3 regions of the Clostridium thermarum genome follow, and region 1 is predicted to be linked to each of the others. Evidence: riboswitches for the same ligand, from Rfam matches in the RefSeq annotation. Region 1 holds a riboswitch; each other region holds the start of a gene.
The links. A riboswitch is a leader RNA that binds a small molecule or an ion and turns the genes downstream of it on or off. The one in region 1 is predicted to bind cyclic di-AMP.

Region 1 (2,268 bases):
GGATTTCCTGGCTGCCTTTAAACTTTACACCGAGCAATTGATAGATACTCAACAAAAGGCAGATATGAAGACAAAGCAAATGTATGACTTTATTGATAAGCTAAACGAATCAGTAGATAAGTTTATCCCATTGAAAACAGACTTCTCTATTGAATTGAGAAAGGCTCGAGATAATTCATCAACCTATGATGAGGTTATTGCCTTTGCAACAGACTATCTTTCAAAAAACAGCCAGCTGCAAAATGCTATCTTAAGCACTACACCTCCGGATAACTGCAAGTCCTTGAGAGACAGCTTTGTGAAGCTAACTAAGGATTATGATGCCTACATCCAAAGCTTTATAGCAGCGGTAAATCTAGAGAAGGGTGAGGCTGAACTTCAACCGGAAGAACCTCTCGCTGATGATAGATTAACAGAAATCTATTATGATGCAAACAATAGATTCTTAGGTATCCAGGACAAGTACGACAACTTCCTTAAACAATTTACTGACTTTAAAAGCACAAACATAAAGTAAGGAAAAAGAATCCGGTAGCTGCCGGATTCTTTTTGTTCGTAATAGAAATAAAATGCGAACCACTTTTTTAATTAGTAATGAGTGATGAGTAATGAGTAATTACTCATTTAGAAAATTGCGTTGTGACGCAATTTTTATTTAATATGAATATTTTTCCCTCATTGGGGCATCATATCATTAGCCTAAATTTTAGAGGATTATTATGCTTTAAAATGCGGAGGAACCAAATTTTGGGGTGAATCACCAGTTCGGTGTAGGTTACACCTTTTCCGAACCCGTCAGCTAACTTCGCAGGCAAAAGGAGGTATTAAATGAATAAAAAATTAATAATAGGCTTTAGTTTTGTTTTGCTATTAGAATTTTGGGGGCATACAAATACCGAGGCAGTTGTGTGTCGCACAAATGTAGATTCTGTCCTTAAGGCCAGCAAGGATGATGCCACTCAAGTATTTAACTATAAGAACAAAAAAATACTAATAAGCGATGATGACATTTATCTCATGGCTCAAGTAGTTTTCGCAGAAAGCAATGCAGAACCATATCAAGGAAAAGTTGCTGTGGCTTCTGTAATACTAAACAGACTGCTTCATCCTGAGTTTCCGAATACTGTAGAAGATGTAATAAAACAAAAGGGGGCTTTTTCCTGTGTTAAAAACGGGAAATTATCAGTAACTCCCACAGAGGAATGCTTTGATGCTGTATACGAAGCACTTAAGGGGAAAGACCCTACCGGTGCAGCTGTTTTCTTTTATAATCCCCGAATTGCTACTTCTAAGTGGATGATAAATGTCAAAAAGAGTAATGTAAAGCCTATTGGAAACCATATTTTCTTCGTAGTAAAGTAATATTAACTGATATAAATTCAAATTTTTTATTTCTTAATAAATAATAAAAGGGATTTATAAAAGGATACCCATGCATTTATTATGTTTTAGCTTGCGTAGGTATCCTTAAAATATAAGTAAGCGACCATAAGATTTCTCATGGTCGCTTACTTATTACTATATTTCATCTAATTAACTATCTCATGGAATCAACATACGAAACAGCACTGAGTGCTGCTATGAGCCCTTCTCCTGCTGCTTTTATATATTGATAGGGCTTACCTATACAATCACCTGCAGCAAAGCATCCCTTTAAGTTAGTCTTCATATTTCTGTCCACCTTAATATGTCCCTCTTCCATTTCAAGACCAGGAACCAACTGCCCCGGTGATATGCTGTCTTTTAAAATAAACACCCCATCTGTCTTCAATGTGCCGTTGGCCAATTCCAATACTGTAACTATATTTTCACCCTTTACTTCTACAGGCTTATCCTTTATCACTTCAATTTTATCGCTTAATTTATAATCTCCGTTATACACGGGTATATAGTAGAGTTTTTGTGCTAACTCACTGACATAATTGGCCTCTTCTTCAGCTTCCTTATTATAGCCTATTACCGTTACCACCTTACCCTTGTATAGAGGAGCATCACAAGTAGCACAGTAACCAACTCCTCTACCGAGAAATTCTGCTTCACCTTTCAATGGCTTTGTGTACTCCATTCCTGTAGCCAGTATTACAGCCTTAGCTTCATACATTTTTTCATTAGCCATCAGTACAAAGTAGTCTCCCATGGCATAGATGGAATTAATTCTTTCAGTAGTTATTTCAATATCCATGGCCTCCATATGCCTTTGGAAGTTCTCCTTCAACTCTTGGCCGGTGATATTAGGAAATCCTAAGTAATTATTTATCTTTGGTGCCT
Region 2 (2,268 bases), 760 kb from region 1:
TTACTTTATCCTTCTGGTTTTGAGCATTCTCTTTAACTCCATAATAACCACTTTGTATAATGATAAATCTGGCCGGCAGATTATTACTTTCCTTTTCACTATGTTGTTGAACAGTATCCGTCACAGCTTCTTCACTCTTATTTTCTATTGGTGCCTTTGTACCTCTATCTTTTATAAAAATACTAGATAGAGCTGTACCTAAGAGCACAGCAGCCAGCACTATGCTGACTAACATTACTATTACCACTGTCTTATCTTCCTTTTTTCGCTTATAATCGTATCTTGTGTATTTCATTTTACCACCCCCGATACAATTATATTTTGCATAATGATAGACTATACTAAAAAAGACCCGACAAACTTTGCCAGATCTTCTTTATTATCTAATTAATTTAATATTCTTCTGCCGCCAACGTAAGTGCGTGTATAGTAACTACTGCTGAGTTCGCTTACTGTTACGCATTTACTTCCTGAGGATGCATGAATAAATTGGCCATCACCAATATATATACCTACATGTGATACATATCCCGCAGTGTTAAAAAACACTAAGTCCCCAGCTCTCAGGTTACTCTTAGAAACTGCTGCACCAACACCGGATTGATCCGCTGCAGTACGAGGTAGGCTTACCCCAAATTGCCTATACACATATGAGGAAAAACCTGAGCAATCAAAGGCCCTTGGACCATTTGCACCATACACATAAGGTCTTCCAAGGAAATTGAATGCATACTGAACTAACTTACCGGTGCTGCCACTTGCAATTGTAGAGCCTCCGCTAAAACCTCTTGAGTAGGTTTTCTGTGAAGATGTTGTTACTTGCTTTTTAGGAATTTTAATCGTCTTGTTTGTGGATATAGTCGTTGCGGTTAACACAGTAGTTTCTTCACCTGCCGCAGTGTCCGCTTTTGCTTCCAAACCTTGAAAATGTAAACCTATACATAGCGTAAAAACGAAAAAACCTGCTGACAGTACCTTTGTTTTTAAACTTTTCATTATCAATGACCTCCTTATTGCTTCCGGAGTTAGCTGACGGGTTCGGGTGAAGGTTTCCCTACCGATTATGAGCACGGTCATAACCAGATTAACCCCAAAGAATGGTTCCTCCGTACCCATTTGGGACTCAGCACATAATAAATTATAGTTTGTACAAAGAAAAAAGTCAATAAATTCTAGCCAAATTTATCAACTTATCAGAACTTTTTTCTATTTGTTACGTATAATAATAGTTTTTATTTTTATACCTATACTACTCTAATATTTTCGTTGAATTTATATAGCAGCATATCTTTTTCTTCTCCTTCAACATTAAAGAAATTCTTTGATACCCGATGCAATAAGAAGTTATTCTTCTTCCAAAACTTTACCGCACTGTTACTGCCTGCAACAATACCTGTAGAAAAACTGTGTATATCATAATTAATCTCAAAATGTTTTATCAATTCTCTTAGTATCTTACTGCCAAGTCCCTGTCCCCTTAGGTTGCAGTCTATAACAAAACACCATATGATCACTTCATTGGGGTCTTTAAATTCTACCCGTCCCTTAAACACCCCAATAAGCTTATCCTCTTTTTTTATTTTTAAGAATATTTCATTTTCGCTCATATAATATTCTAAAAATCTATCCCCTAGTTCCTCTATGTTTGTCCATACAGCTTCCGTGGTTTTTCTAATCTGTTCTCCCATCCAGTTTTGAACCATAGCAAGATCTTCCTTTAAGATGCTGGAAATCTCTACGTCCTCAAACGCTAATTCTACATCAAACATATTTCCACCTCACTCTATATAATAATAATTCTACATTAGAGTTAAAAATCCTCTCTTGTCGGAGGATTTTAATTTTACTTTGTCAGTGGAAATATAAAGGGACAGAATAAAAAGAGAGGCATAAAACCTCTCTAATCTTCTCTGTAATATCCAAAATACCGGTGCTCCAATTTTGACACCTATCTCTCGATAGGTGGGTGTCCTCATAGATGTCTCTATCGCCTTCAATGCCGTAAAAGGACTCACAAGATGGTACATATCCTCATCAGAATGTTGAACTCCCATAGTTGTAATGTAGGTTCAAAATAAGAGCTTAACGCATATTTCAGAAATTATTAAATTGGTGCGAAAGACGGGACTTGAACCCGTACGGTCTCCCACACGCCCCTCAAACGTGCGCGTCTGCCAATTCCGCCACTCTCGCATACTCATCCAGCTTCCTTCAGACTTATAGTAATCCATAGGCGCTTCCGACAAATAACATTCTACTACGGATTTT
Region 3 (2,268 bases), 1.7 Mb from region 1:
CTATGGCTTGGGCTTAGCCATTGCCAAGACCATCGTTCAGCAGCACGGCGGGAAGATTTCAGTGAAGAGTATTGAAAATGAACTTACCACCTTCACAATAGAATTATAATTCGTGTTAAATGAATAACTTAAAAATAAAGAGTCTGGATCAGCTTTAATACTGCCCCGGACTCTTTACATTTATTCAGGCTCAGCCCTGTAATAATATGGCTCCAATATAATGGACATCCTTCACTTCCAGAAGCTCAGTGACCACATCTTTTACCCTCTCCGAATCCACCGGAGCTTTATCAACTATGACTCCGCTGGTTTCTCTAAAAATCTCAACAGCAGCATAAAAAATAAAACCTGCCACTATAAGAGAGGCAATAGGATCAATAATAGCTGGGGCCCCAAGCCTTATACCTATAACAGTAGCAAGTACCCCTACAGATACAAATATATCTGCTCGGGTATGAAGTGAATCTGAGACAAGTATCTGACTATGATACTCCCTTCCCTTCTTATACTCATAGCTACTGACAAAAATATTGATAACCAGGGTTATAATTAAAGTAATAATACTCTCAAGATTAATACTTAGCTCTACAGGATTAATAAATCTCTGAACCCCACCATTGATAATATTTATTCCAACTGCTGACAACATTACCCCTATAAAAAGTCCTGCCAAGGTTTCAAATTTACTGTGGCCGTAGGGATAGTCTTTATCCACCGGCTTTGATGCAAACCAAATTCCGATAAGGCCAACAATATTTGAGGACCCGTCTGATAAGGAATGAAATCCATCTGCCATCATACTCGTACTCTCAATTACAGCTCCCAGAATAATTTTTAGTGCAGCTACAAGAATATTGGCAAAAAAATTATCAGCAGTACATTTCGCACTTTTTTTAAACTATCACCTTCCATTGTCACATAAAATTACCAAAGGCATCTTCATATTTTCTTCATATTTGTTTGTTAGAATCCCCTTGTGCTTGAGTTTGTCCCCCTTTTTTATCTAAATAAGTGCAAGCAAAATATATATGGTTTCAAGCCGAATGCTAAGGCAGCGGAGGATCAATAAAATTGGGGTGAATCCATCTTGGTAGGGAACTCTCTTTCCGAACCCGTCAACTAACTTCGTAGGCTTATGAGAGGAGTAAACATGAACAAACGTAATATTATATTAGCTTCTATAATACTAGGAGTATCTTTGTCTATTTTTTCAATTGTTAAATTTGAGAATACAGCAAAAGCTGGAGTTTACCAAGACCAGTCAGGAAATACTGTAATCTCAGACAATATTTCTACATATTCCGTACAAGCCCCGCCTGCCGAAACAACAGCGCAAACACAGCAGACCAATGAAAGTAATACAAATGATGAAATAAGTGTTGCAGTATCAGACACACAAAAGTCAACTGCAGATACTACAAGCAACGTGCCATTATCTAGAGGAGGAACACCATCTCCAAAAAAACTAGAGGAGGCAAAAAAAATGGCCCAAGCTGCTGAAGCAGAGACTAAAGCAAAGGCTGAAGCTAAAGCAAAGGCAGAGACTGAAGCAAAAGCAATAGCTGAAAAAGAAAGTAAGGTGGAGCTGCTGGATTGGTGGGATTCTGCCAGATATGTCTTTTCCAGAGGCACTACGGCAGTAGTTACTGACGTTTACACCGGTAAAAGCTTTAAGGTTCAGAGGACAATGGGGACAAACCATGCAGACACTGAAGCTTTAACAAAGGAAGATACCGCCATAATAAAAAGCATCTGGGGCGGGTTTTCTTGGGAGAGACGTCCCGTTATAGTAACAGTTGATGGAAGAAAACTTGCTGCCTCTATGAGCGCCATGCCCCACGCAGGAGTAGATTCAGAACCTGCCTACGAATATGTAAATAACCGTTCAAATGGCTATGGCAGCGGTGAAAACTTAGATGTGATAAAAGGCAATGACATGGACGGACACTTTGATATTCACTTCTTAAACAGCACAAGGCACATGGATGGTGATAAGGATCCTCAGCACCAAACTGCAATAAAAGTTGCTGCCGGTAAATAAACAGAATCCACCTGTGCTTTAAACACAGGTGAATTCTAATGGAATTTTACTTCATAAATAAAAAGATCTAATTCTCTTTGTAACTTATATCTATGTGTAAGGATTCTCCGTCATCAAAGTTTAACGGTACACAAACTGTTACAGCTTTGGCAGGAGTCAGCTCCATGTTTTCACAGGTTAACACAGTTGGGGGAGTAATATCTATAGACATATTTGCTTTATAAAAT

Region 2: it holds a riboswitch for cyclic di-AMP, as region 1 does, so the genes downstream of both, FHY60_RS11490 (C40 family peptidase) here and FHY60_RS15145 (cell wall hydrolase) in region 1, are expected to answer to the same signal.
Region 3: it holds a riboswitch for cyclic di-AMP, as region 1 does, so the genes downstream of both, FHY60_RS18275 (hypothetical protein) here and FHY60_RS15145 (cell wall hydrolase) in region 1, are expected to answer to the same signal.

What each region holds. Positions count from the first base shown of each region.
Region 1 is NZ_CP040924.1:3,313,425-3,315,692, forward strand. Features, by position in the region: gene FHY60_RS15140 (hypothetical protein) at 1-517, shown strand, start outside; cyclic di-AMP (ydaO/yuaA leader) riboswitch at 687-829, shown strand; gene FHY60_RS15145 (cell wall hydrolase) at 829-1,362, shown strand; gene FHY60_RS15150 (NAD(P)/FAD-dependent oxidoreductase) at 1,538-2,268, opposite strand, start outside.
Region 2 is NZ_CP040924.1:2,555,252-2,557,519, forward strand. Features, by position in the region: gene FHY60_RS11485 (SPOR domain-containing protein) at 1-295, opposite strand, end outside; gene FHY60_RS11490 (C40 family peptidase) at 388-996, opposite strand; cyclic di-AMP (ydaO/yuaA leader) riboswitch at 1,000-1,139, opposite strand; gene FHY60_RS11495 (GNAT family N-acetyltransferase) at 1,245-1,769, opposite strand; RNA gene ssrS (6S RNA) at 1,913-2,104, opposite strand; tRNA gene FHY60_RS11505 (tRNA-Leu) at 2,111-2,193, opposite strand.
Region 3 is NZ_CP040924.1:1,565,173-1,567,440, reverse strand. Features, by position in the region: gene FHY60_RS07040 (sensor histidine kinase) at 1-109, shown strand, start outside; gene FHY60_RS07035 (cation diffusion facilitator family transporter) at 191-814, opposite strand; cyclic di-AMP (ydaO/yuaA leader) riboswitch at 1,028-1,149, shown strand; gene FHY60_RS18275 (hypothetical protein) at 1,151-2,041, shown strand; gene FHY60_RS07025 (chemotaxis protein CheX) at 2,109-2,268, opposite strand, start outside.